2 regions of the Streptomyces sp. SP18CS02 genome follow, and region 1 is predicted to be linked to the other one. Evidence: riboswitches for the same ligand, from Rfam matches in the RefSeq annotation. Region 1 holds a riboswitch; the other holds the start of a gene.
The links. A riboswitch is a leader RNA that binds a small molecule or an ion and turns the genes downstream of it on or off. The one in region 1 is predicted to bind cyclic di-AMP.
Positions count from the first base shown of each region.

Region 1 (7,119 bases):
GTGCGGGGCCTGGTCTATCCGGTGCCCGACCCGGCGTTCCCGTTCCTGGGCGTGCATCTGACCCGGGGCATCGACGGGGGCGTCCATGTGGGGCCGAACGCGGTGCCAGCGCTGGCCCGCGAGGGGTACGGCCGGCGCGACGTGCACCCCGGCGAGCTGGCCGGCACCCTGACCTGGCCCGGGTCCTGGCACATCGCGCGGCGCCACTGGCGGTACGGCGCGGGGGAGCTCCACCGGTCGCTGTCGAAGCGCGCCTTCACCGAGGCGGTACGCCGGCTGCTTCCGGCCGTCGAGGAGGCGGACCTGCGTCCGGCCCCGGCGGGGGTGCGGGCCCAGGCGGTGCTGCGCGACGGCACCCTGGTCGACGACTTCCTCATCCGCGAGGCCCCGCGCACGGTCCATGTGCTGAACGCCCCGTCCCCGGCGGCGACGGCCTCGCTGCCCATCGGCCGCGAGGTCGCGCGTCTGGCACTGCGCCACCTGGCCTGAGCCGCCCCGGGCCCGTCCGCCGCGCGGGCCCGCCCGAGTGGTGCGCGGGGTCCGTATCATCGAGAGCACTGTGTCCGAGAAAACCGAGCTGACCCCCAGCCCCGCCGCCCCGCCCGACGAGTCCCGCGCACCGGCCTCCTTCGTGCGCAGGGAGAGCCGGATGTTCCCCGACGGCACCGGCCCCTCCCCCGATCCCGCCGGGTCCCACTTCGAGCGGCGCATCCGCAGCTTCCAGCCCCGCCGCAGCCGGGTGACGCCCGGCCAGGAGGACGCCCTGCGGCGGCTCTGGCCCGCCTGGGGCCTGGACATCGACGGACAGCGGACGCTCGACCTCGGTGAGATGTTCGGCGGTCTGCCCACGGTCCTGGAGATCGGGTTCGGGATGGGCGAGGCGACCGCGCTGATGGCCGCCGCCGACCCCTCGACCGGCATCCTCGCCGTGGACGTCCACACGCCGGGCCAGGGCAACCTGCTCGGCCTGGCGGACCGGGCCGGGCTGACCAACGTCCGGGTGGCCAACGGGGACGCGATCATCCTGCTGCGCGAGATGCTCACGCCCGACGCCCTCGACGGCGTACGCGTGTACTTCCCCGACCCGTGGCCCAAGAAGCGGCACCACAAGCGCCGGCTCATCCAGCCCGAGTTCCTGGACCTGGTCGCGACCCGGATGAAGCCGGGGGCCGTGCTGCACTGCGCCACGGACTGGGAGCCGTACGCCGAGCAGATGCTGGACGTCCTGACCGCGCACCCGCGCTTCGCCAACACCGCGGCCGACGGCGGGTACGCGCCCCGGCCGGCGTTCCGACCGCTCACCCGGTTCGAGGGTCAGGGACTGGACAAGGGGCACGTGGTCCACGACCTGATGTTCGAGCGCGTGTAGCAATGCCGTCGCCGACTGTCAGTGATCCTCGTTAGGGTCGTCGGGTGTCCGAGCCGTCCCCGCAGCATCCGCCGCAGCACCAGGCCGCCCCACCGCAGCACCGGGGCGGCCCGGCGTACGAGCACACCACCCGGCCGCACGAGCACACGGGCCCCCCGGGGCCCCCGGTGCACGACCGGGCCGGCGCACCGGGACACCTGACCGGTCCGGCGCACGACCGGGCCGTCGCCACGCAGGCGCCGTACGGTCCGGCCGTGCCCGCGTACGACCCGGAGCCGTCGTTCGACGCCGTGCCGGAGCGCGCCCGCTGGCGCTACAAGGCGCCTCGGGCGTTCTGGCGCGGCAAGGCGGTGCGGGCCGTCGCCGTCTTCACCGTGCTCGCCCTGTGCGGCCTGGTGATCCTCGCCATGGTGCGGGAGCAGACCGGCACCGAGGGCTTCCTGGTCGGCCTCGGCCTCGCCCTGCTGCCGGTGCCGCTGCTCATGGCGGCGTTCCGCTGGCTGGACCGGGTGGAGCCGGGCCCCTGGAAGAACCTGCTGTTCGCGTTCGCCTGGGGTGCCTGCGCCGCCGCCCTCGTCGCGATCATCGCGAACACCTTCGCGACCCGCTGGATCGCCACCGCCACGGCCGACCCCTCGTCGGCGGACACCCTCGGGGCGACCGTCATAGCGCCCGTGGTGGAGGAGAGCGCCAAGGCCGCCGCGGTCCTGCTCGTCTTCCTGTTCCGCAGACGGGACTTCACCGGTCTCGTCGACGGCGTGGTCATCGCCGGTTTCACCGCGACCGGCTTCGCCTTCACGGAGAACATCCTCTACCTCGGCAACGCCTTCGGGGAGGACCAGGCGTTCGGTACGTCGGGCTTCGCGTCCGCCACGGCCGCGACCTTCTTCGTCCGCATCGTGATGTCGCCGTTCGCCCACCCGCTCTTCACCGTGCTCACGGGCATCGGCTTCGGCCTCGCCGCGCTCACGGCCCGGCACAGGCGGATCCGCCGCATCGCGCTCCCGGTGCTCGGACTGGCCCTGGCCATGGGCATGCACGCGCTGTGGAACGGCTCGACGGCGTTCGGACCGTGGGGGTTCTACGCCGTGTACCTGGCCTTCATGGTGCCCGCGTTCGGGCTGCTGACCTGGCTGGCGGTCTGGACGAGGCAGCGCGAGCTGCGCACCATATCCGGCGAGCTGCCCGCCTACGCCGCGGCCGGCTGGCTCTCCGCCGCCGAACCGCTCGCCCTGTCCTCGATGCGTGCGCGCGGCGTGGCCCGGGACTACGCGGGCCGTACGTACGGTGCGGCGGCGGCACGGGCGGTCGGCGAGTACGAGGCGTTCGCGACCTCCCTGGCGTTCCTGCGGCACCGGGCCCGCCGGGGTGCGGCGGGCCCGGACTTCATGGCGCGCGAACAGGAGCTCCTGCACCACCTGTGGCAGCGCAAGGAGATAGCCGGCCCGGCGCTCACCTACGCGGCCCAGGCGACCGGCCGGGTGTGGACGCCGCCCCCGTACATGAACTACGGCGGCTACAACCCGTACCGGTACTGACGGTACTGAGCCCTGCCCGGGTCTACTCCGAGGCGGCGGTCAGGGCCGCCAGCTCGTCCGCCGTCAGTTCCAGACCGGCGACCGCCAGCAGGGCGGGCAGCTGCTCGGCCGTACGGGCCGAGGCGAGCGGCGCCGCGACGGTCGGCCGGGCCGCCAGCCAGGCGAGGGCGACCGTGGCGATCTCGGCGCCGCGCTCCTGGGCGACGGTGTCGAGCGCGCCGAGGACCTTGCGGCCGCGCTCGGTCTCCAGGTGCTTGCCCGCGCCCTCGGCCCGGGCGCTCTCGACGCTCGCGCCCGGCCGGTACTTGCCGGTGAGGAAGCCGGAGGCCAGCGCGAAGTACGGCACGGCGCCGAGCCCGGCGCGCTCCGCGGTCTCCAGGAGCTGTCCCTCGTAGGTGTCGCGCGAGACCAGGTTGTAGTGCGGCTGGATCGCGGAGTACGCGGTGAGGCCCTCGCGCGCGGAGAAGTCCAGGGCCTCCTGGAGCCGCTCGGGGGTGATGTTGGAAGCGGCGACGGCCCGCACCTTGCCCTCCTTCACCAGCTGGTCGAGAGCGGTGACGAAGTCCTCGACCGGCACGCCCGGGTCGTCGAAGTGCGTGTAGTACAGGTCTATGTACTCGGTGCGCAGACGGCGCAGCGACTCCTCGACCGCGGCCTTGATGTTCGCGGGGGCGAGGCCCTTGTACCGGGGGTGGGCGCCGACCTTGGTGGCGATGACGACGTCGGAGCGGTTGCCGCGGGAGGCCAGCCAGTTGCCGATGATCGTCTCCGACTCACCGCCCTCGTTGCCCGGTGCCCAGGCCGAATAGCCGTCGGCGGTGTCGATGAAGTTGCCGCCCGCGGCGGCGTACGCGTCGAGCACGGCGAAGGACTGCGTCTCGTCGGCGGTCCAGCCGAACACGTTGCCGCCGAGCGCGAGCGGGAAGACGTCGAGCCCTGAGGTGCCCAGAGGGCGGAGAGAAGTCATGGGGGGATCAACGACGCAGCCCCCGGGAGCATTCCGGGGAGCCGGAACCACGGGACCGGGCAGGACCGCGAGCGGGCGGGACGGCAACCGGGCGGGACGGCAACCGGGCCGGGCGGCTACCGGGCCGGGCGGCAGGAAACCGAAGGGAAGCAGGCAAAAGGGCGGCGGGGAACCCGGCGGGGAGAAGGCCGGCAGCCCTGGCGTCGGGGGGTGGGAGGCCAGGGCCGCCGGGGGCCGTTCACGGGTTCCGGCACCGGATCGTCCCGGTGCGCCGCGGAGCCCGGCGCGAAGGGGCGGGAGGACAGGGCGTCAGACGGTCAGGCCCTTGCTGCGCAGCCAGGCCGCGGGGTCGATGCCGTCGCCGCCCGACGTGCGCACCTCCAGGTGCAGGTGCTCGCCGGTCACATTGCCGGTGGCGCCGACCCGTCCGATGGTCTCGCCGGTGCCGACCTGCTGTCCGACGCCGACCGTCATGGACGAGAGGTGGCAGTACCAGATCTCCGTACCGTCCTCCAGCTCCAGGACGATGCGGTAGCCGTACGAGCCGGAGTAGCCGGCCGACTTGATGGTCCCGCTGTGGACGGCCTTGGTCGGGGTACCCGCCCGGGCCGCGAAGTCCAGGCCGGTGTGGTGCCCGGAGGACCACATGGAGCCGGACTGCCCGTACGTGGCGGTGAGGGTGTACGAGGAGGTGGGCAGGGAGTAGCTCGACGCGAGCTTGGCCAGCCGCGCGGCCTCCGCCTTCGCCTCGGCTTCCGCCGCCGCCTTCTTCTCGGCCTCCTCGGCCTTCTTCTGGGCGGCGGTCTGCTGGGACTTCGCCTCGGCGGCGGCCTGCTCGGCGGCGGTCTTCTCGGCGGCCGCCTTCGCCTCGGCGTCGGCGGACGCCTGCTGCTGTTCGGCCTGCTGGAGGATACGGACGCGCAGCGCCTCGCCGGCGTCCTCGGCCTCCTGGCCGGCCTGGTCGTCCCGGCCTGCCCCGCGGTCGTCGCCGGAGAGGGACAGGGCGGTGAGCGGCGCGTTGTCGGCGGTCCCCGTGACGCCCTCGCCCTCGTCCTCGTCGTCGAGGAGGGAGCCGATGTCCGGCAGGTCGGGCAGGGAGATGGAGACCGCGGGCTTGTCCTGCGCGGTGGCTATGCCGCCCGCACCGACCGCCGCGATGACTCCGACACCGAGGACGGTGGAGCTGCGGGCGAGACCGCCGCGCTGCTTGGCGACACGATGACGGCCGCGAACCGGGCGAACGGTGTCCTCGGTGGGATTCCACTCCGCCCACTGCGTGTTTGCGGGCGTGGCGTCAGGGGCACCCGAAGGGCCGGGAGAGCCGGGAAAGACCTCGGGAGCAGGACTGTTGGACGCCACGGAGGCGCACTCCTTTCCTTCCTTCTCGCCTACCGGGTTAGCTGACGGGTTCGGAGCAGGAAGGTCTCCTACGGGTCTGGTTCGACCCGATTCACCCCAAGGTGGTGGTTCCCCGGTTCCCTTGCGGAATTCGGCGCGCGCGCACGGTGCCGTCTCTTGCGACGACTGGGACGACCGCGCTGCGTTATCGAACGTTAATAGACGCGAGGGCCGTATTCCAAGCTGTTCCTACTGATCATTACCGTGCTGGCCAGGACGTACCGGGTCACACACGGGCACAGCCGGGCGAGTTGACCGCCCCTCAGAAACACCGGCCGCCTCTTATTTTTCTGACCGTTCGTCAACTGTTATGCGGAGTGGTGCTCGTCGACTACGTACCGTGGTCGAGTCCCTCCCGGCGTACCCCTGCCACGCGGTCGCCCTGGCGTCACCGCGGTCGCCGCGGCCACGGCAAAGCGGCAGACACGGCAGACACGGGGGACACGGCGGCAACAGCAGTCACGGCAGTCACGGCACCAATGGGATCGTCGTCCGCCGGTCGGGCTGCCCCTCCTCGGGCCGGCTGACCGCCAGCAGCGCCAGGTCGTCGGTCGCCCCGCCGCCTGTGTGCCGCCGCACGTCCTCCACCAGCGCGTCCAGCAGTGCCTCGGGCCCCGGGAAGACCCGCCCGGCCAGCCGCGCCACCGGGTCGTAGAACTCCCCCCGCGCGTCGCGCGCCTCGGACAGCCCGTCCGTGTAGAAGAGCAGCGTCGCCCCCGGCGGGTAGGACACCTCGTACGCCCGGTCCGGCCACGCCGCCAGGTCGGCCATGCCCAGCGGCAGCGCGGTCTCGTTCGGCTCCAGCAGTTCCACGGTCGCGTCGGGGTTCATCCGCAACGGCTCGGGATGGCCCCGGTCGACGATCCGCACCACGGTGTCCCCGCGCGGGATCTCGGCCAGTACGGCGGTGGTGAACCCCTCGAAGGCGTCCAGTCCGTCGCGCCGGGTGCCCTCGCGCGCGAGCGCGCGCTCCAGCCGCTGCGCCACGCCCTCCAGGGAGCTCTCCTGCTCGGCCGCCTCCCGGAAGGCGCCGATGACGACCGCGACCGCCTCGACCGCCCCCAGACCCTTGCCTCGTACGTCGCCGACCACGAGCCGGACGCCGTAGGGCGTGTCCTGCACGGCGAAGAGGTCGCCGCCGATGTACGTGTCCGCCTGCGCGGCCTCGTACCGCGCCGCGATGTCCAGACCGCCGATCCGTTTGGCGGGGCTGGGCAGCACGGCCCGCTGGGCGGTCTCGGCGATCACCCGCGCCGAGGCGAGACGCTCGCCGCCCCGCCGCACGACCCGGTTGATGAACAGCGCGAGCGCGGAGACGGTCCCGATGGTGACGACCTCGGTCAGGGCCGGGGCCTCGTCCATGGTCCCGCCGTGGAGGCGCAGCACCACCACGGCGACCAGGGCGACGAGGCCCGCCAGCAGCGTGGCGCCGAAACTGAAGAAGGGCGCCGCGATCAGCGGGGCGGCGGCGAAGAGCGGCACCGCCGTGAAGCGTGACGGGGTCGACACGTCGTAGATCACCCCGCCGATGATCATCAGGGCGGGCAGCGAGCGGATGAACAGATGGACCCCCTCACGGTCCCGGCCGGGTCCGGGCGCCCGGCTCCCGCGCGGGGAGCGCACCAACCCGCCCCGGCCGCCGCCGTCCCGCGCTCGCTGCCCCACCACTGGTCTCCTGCCCGCTCCGCCCACCGCTGCGGACGGTACCGCCCCCCACCCGGGCCGGCCGGAGCCGCGCCGCGTGGCGACTCGCCGTCCGCCGACCGGGCGATACACCGCCCCCGGCCCGGGCCGCCCCGGAGCGCCCCACCCCGGCACACGCGAAGACCGGACACCACGAAGGCTTG
Region 1 is NZ_JAQYXC010000285.1:14,403-21,521, forward strand. It holds gene lhgO (L-2-hydroxyglutarate oxidase) at 1-489, shown strand, start outside; gene trmB (tRNA (guanosine(46)-N7)-methyltransferase TrmB) at 560-1,369, shown strand; gene PUR26_RS17030 (PrsW family intramembrane metalloprotease) at 1,567-2,907, shown strand; gene PUR26_RS17035 (aldo/keto reductase) at 2,930-3,874, opposite strand; gene PUR26_RS17040 (M23 family metallopeptidase) at 4,184-5,233, opposite strand; cyclic di-AMP (ydaO/yuaA leader) riboswitch at 5,245-5,379, opposite strand; gene PUR26_RS17045 (PP2C family protein-serine/threonine phosphatase) at 5,741-6,937, opposite strand.

Region 2 (7,119 bases), on a different contig from region 1:
CGTAGAAGCGCACGCCGCCGACGACCTTGTACGGCAGGCCGACCCGGATGAAGATCTCTTCGAAGACACGGGACTGGGCGTTGGTGCGATAGAAGATGGCGACGTCGCCGGCCTTCGCGTCGCCCGCGTCCGTCAGCCGGTCGATCTCGTCGGCGACGAACTGCGCCTCGTCGTGCTCGGTGTCGGCGACGTACCCGGTGATCCGGGCGCCCTCGCCGGCGTTGGTCCACAGGTTCTTGGGACGGCGGCTCTCGTTGCGCTCGATCACCGCGTTGGCGGCGGAGAGGATCGTCTGGGTGGAGCGGTAGTTCTGCTCCAGCAGGATCGTGGTCGCGTCCGGGTAGTCCTCCTCGAACCGGAGGATGTTGCGGATGGTCGCACCCCGGAAGGCGTAGATCGACTGGTCGGCGTCACCGACGACGCACAGCTCCGCCGGGGCCATGTCCTCGTACCCGGTGCCGACCAGTTCGCGTACGAGCGTGTACTGGGCGTGGTTGGTGTCCTGGTACTCGTCGACCATGACGTGGCGGAAGCGGCGGCGGTAGTGCTCGGCGACGTCCGGGAACGCCTGGAGCAGGTGGACGGTCGTCATGATGATGTCGTCGAAGTCCAGGGCGTTGGCCTCGCGCAGCCGCGCCTGGTACATCCGGTACGCCTCGGCGAGCGTCTTCTCGAAGCCGTCGGCGGCCTGGTCGGCGAAGGTCTCCTCGTCGATCAGCTCGTTCTTCAGGTTCGAGACCTTGGCGCTGAACGACTTGGGCGGGTACCGCTTCGGGTCGAGGTCCAGGTCACGGCAGCACAGCGCCATCAGGCGCTTGGAATCGGCCGCGTCGTAGATCGAGAAGGAGGAGGTGAAGCCGAGCCTCTTCGACTCGCGGCGCAGGATGCGCACACAGGCGCTGTGGAAGGTCATCACCCACATGGCGCCCGCGCGCGGGCCGACGAGCTGCTCGACGCGCTCCTTCATCTCCCCGGCGGCCTTGTTGGTGAAGGTGATCGCCAGTATCTGCCCGGGGTGCACGTTGCGCGTGGCCAGCAGGTGCGCGATGCGGTGGGTCAGCACGCGGGTCTTGCCGGAACCGGCGCCGGCCACGATGAGCAGCGGCGAACCGGTGTGCACGACGGCGGCGCGCTGCTGTTCGTTCAGCCCCTCGACCAGGGCGGCCGCGTCCACCACCGGACGGGGGGCGCCGTCACGGTAGTGCGCGTCCCGGGCCGGGGGCACGTCGAACCTGCCCCCGAAGAGGTCGTGCGGAACCTCCTCCGCGGCCGGCTCGTCGTGCTCGGGCGGCGGCGGGGGCTCCTCGGAGCGGTGGTTCCGGAGGTCCGCCAGGAAGCTGTCGTCAAAGAGGCTGCTCATCGCCTATCGAGTCTAGGCCGCTCCACTGACAGTCGCGGCCGAACCGCCTTCGTCACGATGAGCACCGGATTCATTACCCGAAGTAAAGATAACGAAAACGTATAGGGCATATCGAACATCATCCTTCACAGCACCACCACAGTTTGGCTAGCGTGCTCGCGAAGGCGGTCTGTAACCCCATCGGCGAACCACGCCAACCGGGCCGTCCACGCCGAATCCGGCCTTTCGCTCAGGAAGTACGGAACCGGGGACCCACATGCAGGACCGGGGTGAATCGGCCTGTCCGCGTACGGCCGTAGGGCACCTTCCGTCGCCCGAACCCGACAGCTAACCCGGTAGGCGGTTCACGGAAGGAGATGCCGGCCTTGGCGTCGCATCGCAAGCCGCGCACCCGCACCACCCGCGCGCACTCCCCCGCCGTCGGGGTCACGACGGCCGCCATCGCCTCGGTCTCCCTCCTGTCCGCGCAGAACGCGGACGCGGCGCCCTCCCGGACGGCTCCCGACGCCGTACCGTCCAGCCCGGACGCGAAGCCGACGGCCGAGGAGGTCCAGCGGAAGGTCGACGCCCTGTACCGGCAGGCCGGTACGGGGACGCGGCAGTACGAGCGGCAGTACGACAGCCCCAAGGAGGCCGCGCCCCGGCGGAGGCTGACGGTCGACAAGCTGTTCGACGGGGCCGGTAAGCGGGCGCAGCCGCTGAACGAGACCCGCCGCACGCTGGGCACCTACACCGCCGGGGAGCCCCGCCCGGGCGCCGTCGCCCAGGCCACGGGGCTGATCGTCGCCGCCGACCCGCAGGCGTACGCCGAGCAGACCCAGCAGATGCCGGAGGTCCAGCGGACCCAGCAGATGCCGGAGGTCCAGGACGTCCACCAGATCCAGCACACCCAGCAGGTCCAGGACGTCCAGCAGGTCCAGCAGTTCCAGGGGATGCCGGAGGTCCAGCGGACCCAGCAGACGCAGGAGGTCCGGCAGACCCCGCAGGTCCCGCGGCCGCTCCTGCCCCGACCGGACCACGAGCCCCACCGGACCGCGTTGTCCGACCCGCCCGCCGAGCACGGGCAGCAGGCGCTTGCCGGCCACGGGACGCGGCACTCGTCGGCGGAGGCCGCGGAGGCGGTGGAAGCCGTGGAGGCGGCGGAAGCCGTGGAGGCCAAGGAACGGACCGCCGAGGCGGCCGGCGGCGTGGATGCCCTCACCGCCTCTCAGGCGGTCCTGCGGGCCAGCAAGCAGGACGTCCAGCGCAAGCTGCGCGAGGCACGCGACCTGCTGTCGAGCGTGACCGTCGAGGAGCTGACGCGACGGGCGGAGCTGGACCACAGGCGCGAGGCGCAGGCCCGGCTGCGGGCGGAGGCGAGGGTCCGCGAAGAGGCGGAAGCGGCCCGTGCGCGCCAGGACCGGCTCCGCCGGGAGCAGAGCCAGGACCGGGAACAGCAGCCGGAGACGAGTACCGGTCGCGGCTCCTGGACCGCAAGCGCCACCGCCGCCGCCACCGGGTACGGCACCTCGGCCGGCGCCGGGACCGGGAGCCGCTCGGCCAAGGCGGACAAGGTGCTGGCCTTCGCCCGCGCCCAGGTCGGCAAGCCGTACGTGTGGGGCGCGACCGGCCCGAGCTCCTACGACTGCTCCGGCCTCACCCAGGCGGCGTGGAGGGCGGCCGGAGTCGAACTGCCGCGGACCACCTGGGGCCAGATCGAGTTCGGCACCCCCGTCGACATGGAGGCTCTGCGCCCCGGCGACCTGGTGTTCTTCTACGACGACATCAGCCATGTCGGCATCTACGAGGGCGAGGGCCGGATGATCCACGCGCCGAAGCCCGGCGCGAACGTCCGCGAGGAGTCGGTCTACTGCATGCCGATCCACGGCAGCGTGCGCCCGGCCTGAACCGGGCGGTGACGGCGGGGGTCGGGGGCGGTACGGGACCGAGGGCGTACGCCGCGGCAGTGGGGCCGCGGCCGGCCCCGCCGCCGGGGCATCAGGTCCAGAGCGTCGCGATGAAGATGTTGGCCACGGTCAGACCGCCCACGGCCGCGAAGATCCCCTTCTCCACCTTCTCCTCGTCCCGCTTCACGTAGACCAGGCCGAGGATCACCACCAGCAGCGCCAGCTTCACGCCGATCTTGACGTTGTCGACGGTCTGGTCGTCGGCCTGGTTGAGGCCCACCAGCGCGACGCCCGTGATCAGCATCGTCAGGGCGCCGTGCAGCATGGCGGGGACGAAGCGTGCCGTGCCCGCGCTCATCGCCTTCATCTGGGTCAGGAAGCCGCCCAGCAGGGAGGCGATACCGATGATGTGCAGGGCGACGAAGACATTGATGAGTACGTCCATGGGGCGGAGCCTAGCCGGGGCCATAGCACCGCCCTGCGGCCAGGTGCGCCTCTTTCGACGCATCGGTCACAGCTGATCCGGAATATGTAATTCCGGACGCATGGGGCCCCTCGGAATCCGTACGGGAAACCTCACCTGCGGCCAGTTGCGGTCATGGCCTCCCAGCCCCGTGACCCTCAGGCCTAGCGTCCTGCCCCAGGCGGCCGGCTCTCCCCACCTCCGTCCGGGCCCCACCCGGACGGCAGTCGGCCGCCCCGCCCGGGAGATCCGGCGGCGGCCCGCTCCCCCGACGGGTCCGCCGCCGGACCCGTCAGGACCGCACGAAGGGAAGTGACCGCCCCCGTGGCAGCGCACCGGAAGCCCAGGCAGCGCCCGTTGAGCGGACCGGCCGGCCGCACCGCCGCCGTCCTCGCGCTCGCCGGGGCGGCGACGGCCACCGCCTTCGAGGGCATCGGGCAGGCCGAGCCCCGGCTCACGCCCGCCCAGGTCAAGACCGAGGTCGACCGGCTGTACCAGCAGGCCGAGGAGGCCACCGAGAGGTACAACGGCGCCAAGGAGAAGGCCGCGCGGGCCCAGACGGCACTGGACGCGCTCCGCGACGAGGCCGCCCGCAGGACGGCGCGGCTCAACACCACCCGCGACGCCCTCGGCTCGGTGGCCACCGCCCAGTACCGGAGCGGTGGTCTCGACCCGGCCCTCCAGCTCGTGCTCTCCTCGGACCCCGACGACTACCTCGAAGGCGCCGCGCTCGCCCAGCGGGCGGGTGACCGCCAGGCGGACACGATCGCCGGCCTCCAGGGGCAGCTCGCCGAGATCGGCCGGCTGCGGTCCGAGTCCACCGGGCACCTGCGTGACCTCGAGGCCCGCCGGACCGAGCTGGGCCGCCACAGGACCACCGTCAAGAACAAGATCGCCGCCGCCGAGGACCTGCTCGCGCGGCTGACGTCGGACCAGCGGGCCCGGTACGAGGCCGGGGAGGGCGGGCGCGACGCCGGACGCGCCGACCGCGGCGCCCCGCGCGGCACGGTACGGGCGCCCAACGCCCGGGCGGCGCAGGCGGTCGCGTACGCCTACGGCGCCCTGGGCAAGCCCTATGTGTGGGGCGCGACCGGCCCGGACTCCTACGACTGCTCCGGCCTCACCCAGGCCGCCTGGCGCTCCGCAGGGGTCTCGCTGCCCCGCACCACCTACAGCCAGATCGACGCCGGCCAACGGGTCTCCCGCTCCCGGCTCGCCCCGGGCGACCTGCTCTTCTTCTATTCGGGGATCAGTCATGTGGGCATGTACGTCGGCGACGGGAAGATGATCCACGCGCCCCGCCCCGGGGCCCCGGTACGCGTCGCCCCCATCGACGAGATGCCCTGGGCGGGCGCGACCCGCGTCGGTTGAATCCTTCGTTTCGATGAGCCCGGCAGGAACCGGCCTAGCGGCGGGCCGCGGTCAGGGCGGATGTTCCGCCCTGCTCGCCGGCACCCCGGTCCGGGCCCTGGCCGGAGCCCTGTCCGAAGCCCTGGCCCGTTCCCCGGCCCGCACCGGCACCGGCGTCCGAACCCGTCTCCGACCCGGCACCGGCGTCCGAACCCGTACCCGACCCGGCACCGGCGTCCGAACCCGTGCCCCTACCCGCGCCCGTGCCCTGCTCCTCGAACCGGCGGGTCAGCCACTCGAAGACCGACGGCACCTCCCGGACCCAGGTGCTGGTCCGGTGACCGCCCTTGACCTGGCGGACGTCGATGCGCGTCGGGGCCTTCGCCGCCTCCCGCAGCGCGACACCCTGCTGGAAGCCGTCCCGCCCGTCGCCGGTGAACAGCATGGTGATCCGGGGCGGGACAGCCGCCTCCCTCAGCATGTTGAGCGGGTTGGCGGCGTGCCGCAGGGCGGGATCCTTCGCGGTGAGCGAGGAGGGCTCGGCGGCCGGGTCGTTGTACCCGGACATGCTGATCGCGTACCGGTACCGGTCGGGGTGCGCGACCGTCAGCTTCGCGGCACAGTGGGCTCCCGCCGAGTAGCCGGCGACGGCCCAGCCGTCCGCCCTGTCGGCGGCACGGAAGTTGTCGATCACCATCTGGCGTACGTCGATGCTCAGCCAGGACTCGGCGTTGACCCTGCCCGGAACGTTGGCGCAGCCGGTGTCGGTGTCACCGAGGAGGGTGGTCCGCGGTGAGACCAGGATGAACGGCGCGACCCGGCCCGACCTCATCAGCGGTTCCAGCTGCTTGCTGACGTCCAGGCTGCCGAACCATGACTTCGGTGAGCCCGGGAACCCGGAGAGCAGCTCGACGACGGGGAACTTCCGGTCCTTGAACGCAGGGTCGTCGTACTGCGGCGGCAGCCATACGTACACCTCGGCCTCCACCCCCGAGATGCGCCCCTTCAGCATGGCCCGGCGGATCCCGCTGCCCATGCCCGCGTCGTCGACCGGTGTGAAGGACTGCTCGGCCTTCGGCAGGTCGCTGACGCGCCTGCCGCCGGTGCCGTCGGGTCCGAGGTCGATCGCGGAGTCGACGTGGTCGCTGGTGCCCAGCAGGTCGCCCCAGCTGTCGTACAGGCCGTTGGTGTTGTTCACCGCGACGAAGACCACCAGGATCGCGGTGATCTGCGCGAACGCCACCATGCCCAACCGCACCGCGCCCCGCACGACCACGGGACCGCGCAGCCGGCTCCACAGCGCCAGGGGGAGCAGTGCCGCGATCACGGAGACCACGATCGCGGTCACGAAGAAGGGAGTACCCGTCAGGCTCATCACGGAAGGTAGGAGGGCGTCGCGACCGCGCGGGTTGCCATAGTTATGTACCGGTTATCTCACAAATAACCGTACGGACGGCAACGACCTCCGCCCGCCGGACCGGTTCACACCAGCCGGCGGGCCGTCGCCCAGCGCGTCAGTTCGTGCCGGTTGGAGAGCTGGAGCTTGCGCAGTACCGCCGAGACGTGCGACTCGACCGTCTTCACCGAGATGAACAGCTGCTTGGCGATCTCCTTGTACGCGTATCCGCGGGCGATCAGCCGCAGCACCTCACGCTCCCGCTGGGTGAGCCGGTCCAGGTCCTCGTCGACCGGCGGCGCCTCCGTCGAGGCGAACGCGTCCAGGACGAAGCCCGCGAGCCGGGGCGAGAAGACGGCGTCGCCGTCCTGGACCCGGAAGACCGAGTCGACGAGGTCCGCACCCGTGATCGTCTTGGTGACGTAGCCGCGGGCGCCGCCACGGATGACCCCGATGACGTCCTCCGCCGCGTCCGACACCGACAGCGCCAGGAAGCGGACCGGGTTCTCGACGGCGGTCATCAGGTGCGCGCACCGCCGCAGGACCTCCACACCGCCGCCGCCCGGCAGGTGCACGTCGAGGAGCACCACCTCCGGCCTGGTCGCGGTGATCACGGTGACCGCCTGGTCGACGTCGGCGGCCTCGCCGACCACCTCGACGCCGG
Region 2 is NZ_JAQYXC010000295.1:106,162-113,280, reverse strand. It holds gene pcrA (DNA helicase PcrA) at 1-1,360, opposite strand, end outside; cyclic di-AMP (ydaO/yuaA leader) riboswitch at 1,560-1,718, shown strand; gene PUR26_RS27225 (C40 family peptidase) at 1,726-3,246, shown strand; gene PUR26_RS27220 (hypothetical protein) at 3,338-3,691, opposite strand; gene PUR26_RS27215 (C40 family peptidase) at 4,034-5,080, shown strand; gene PUR26_RS27210 (alpha/beta hydrolase) at 5,115-6,434, opposite strand; gene PUR26_RS27205 (response regulator transcription factor) at 6,542-7,119, opposite strand, start outside.
Region 2: linked by a shared signal. The riboswitch ahead of PUR26_RS27225 (C40 family peptidase) and the one ahead of PUR26_RS17040 (M23 family metallopeptidase) in region 1 are both predicted to bind cyclic di-AMP.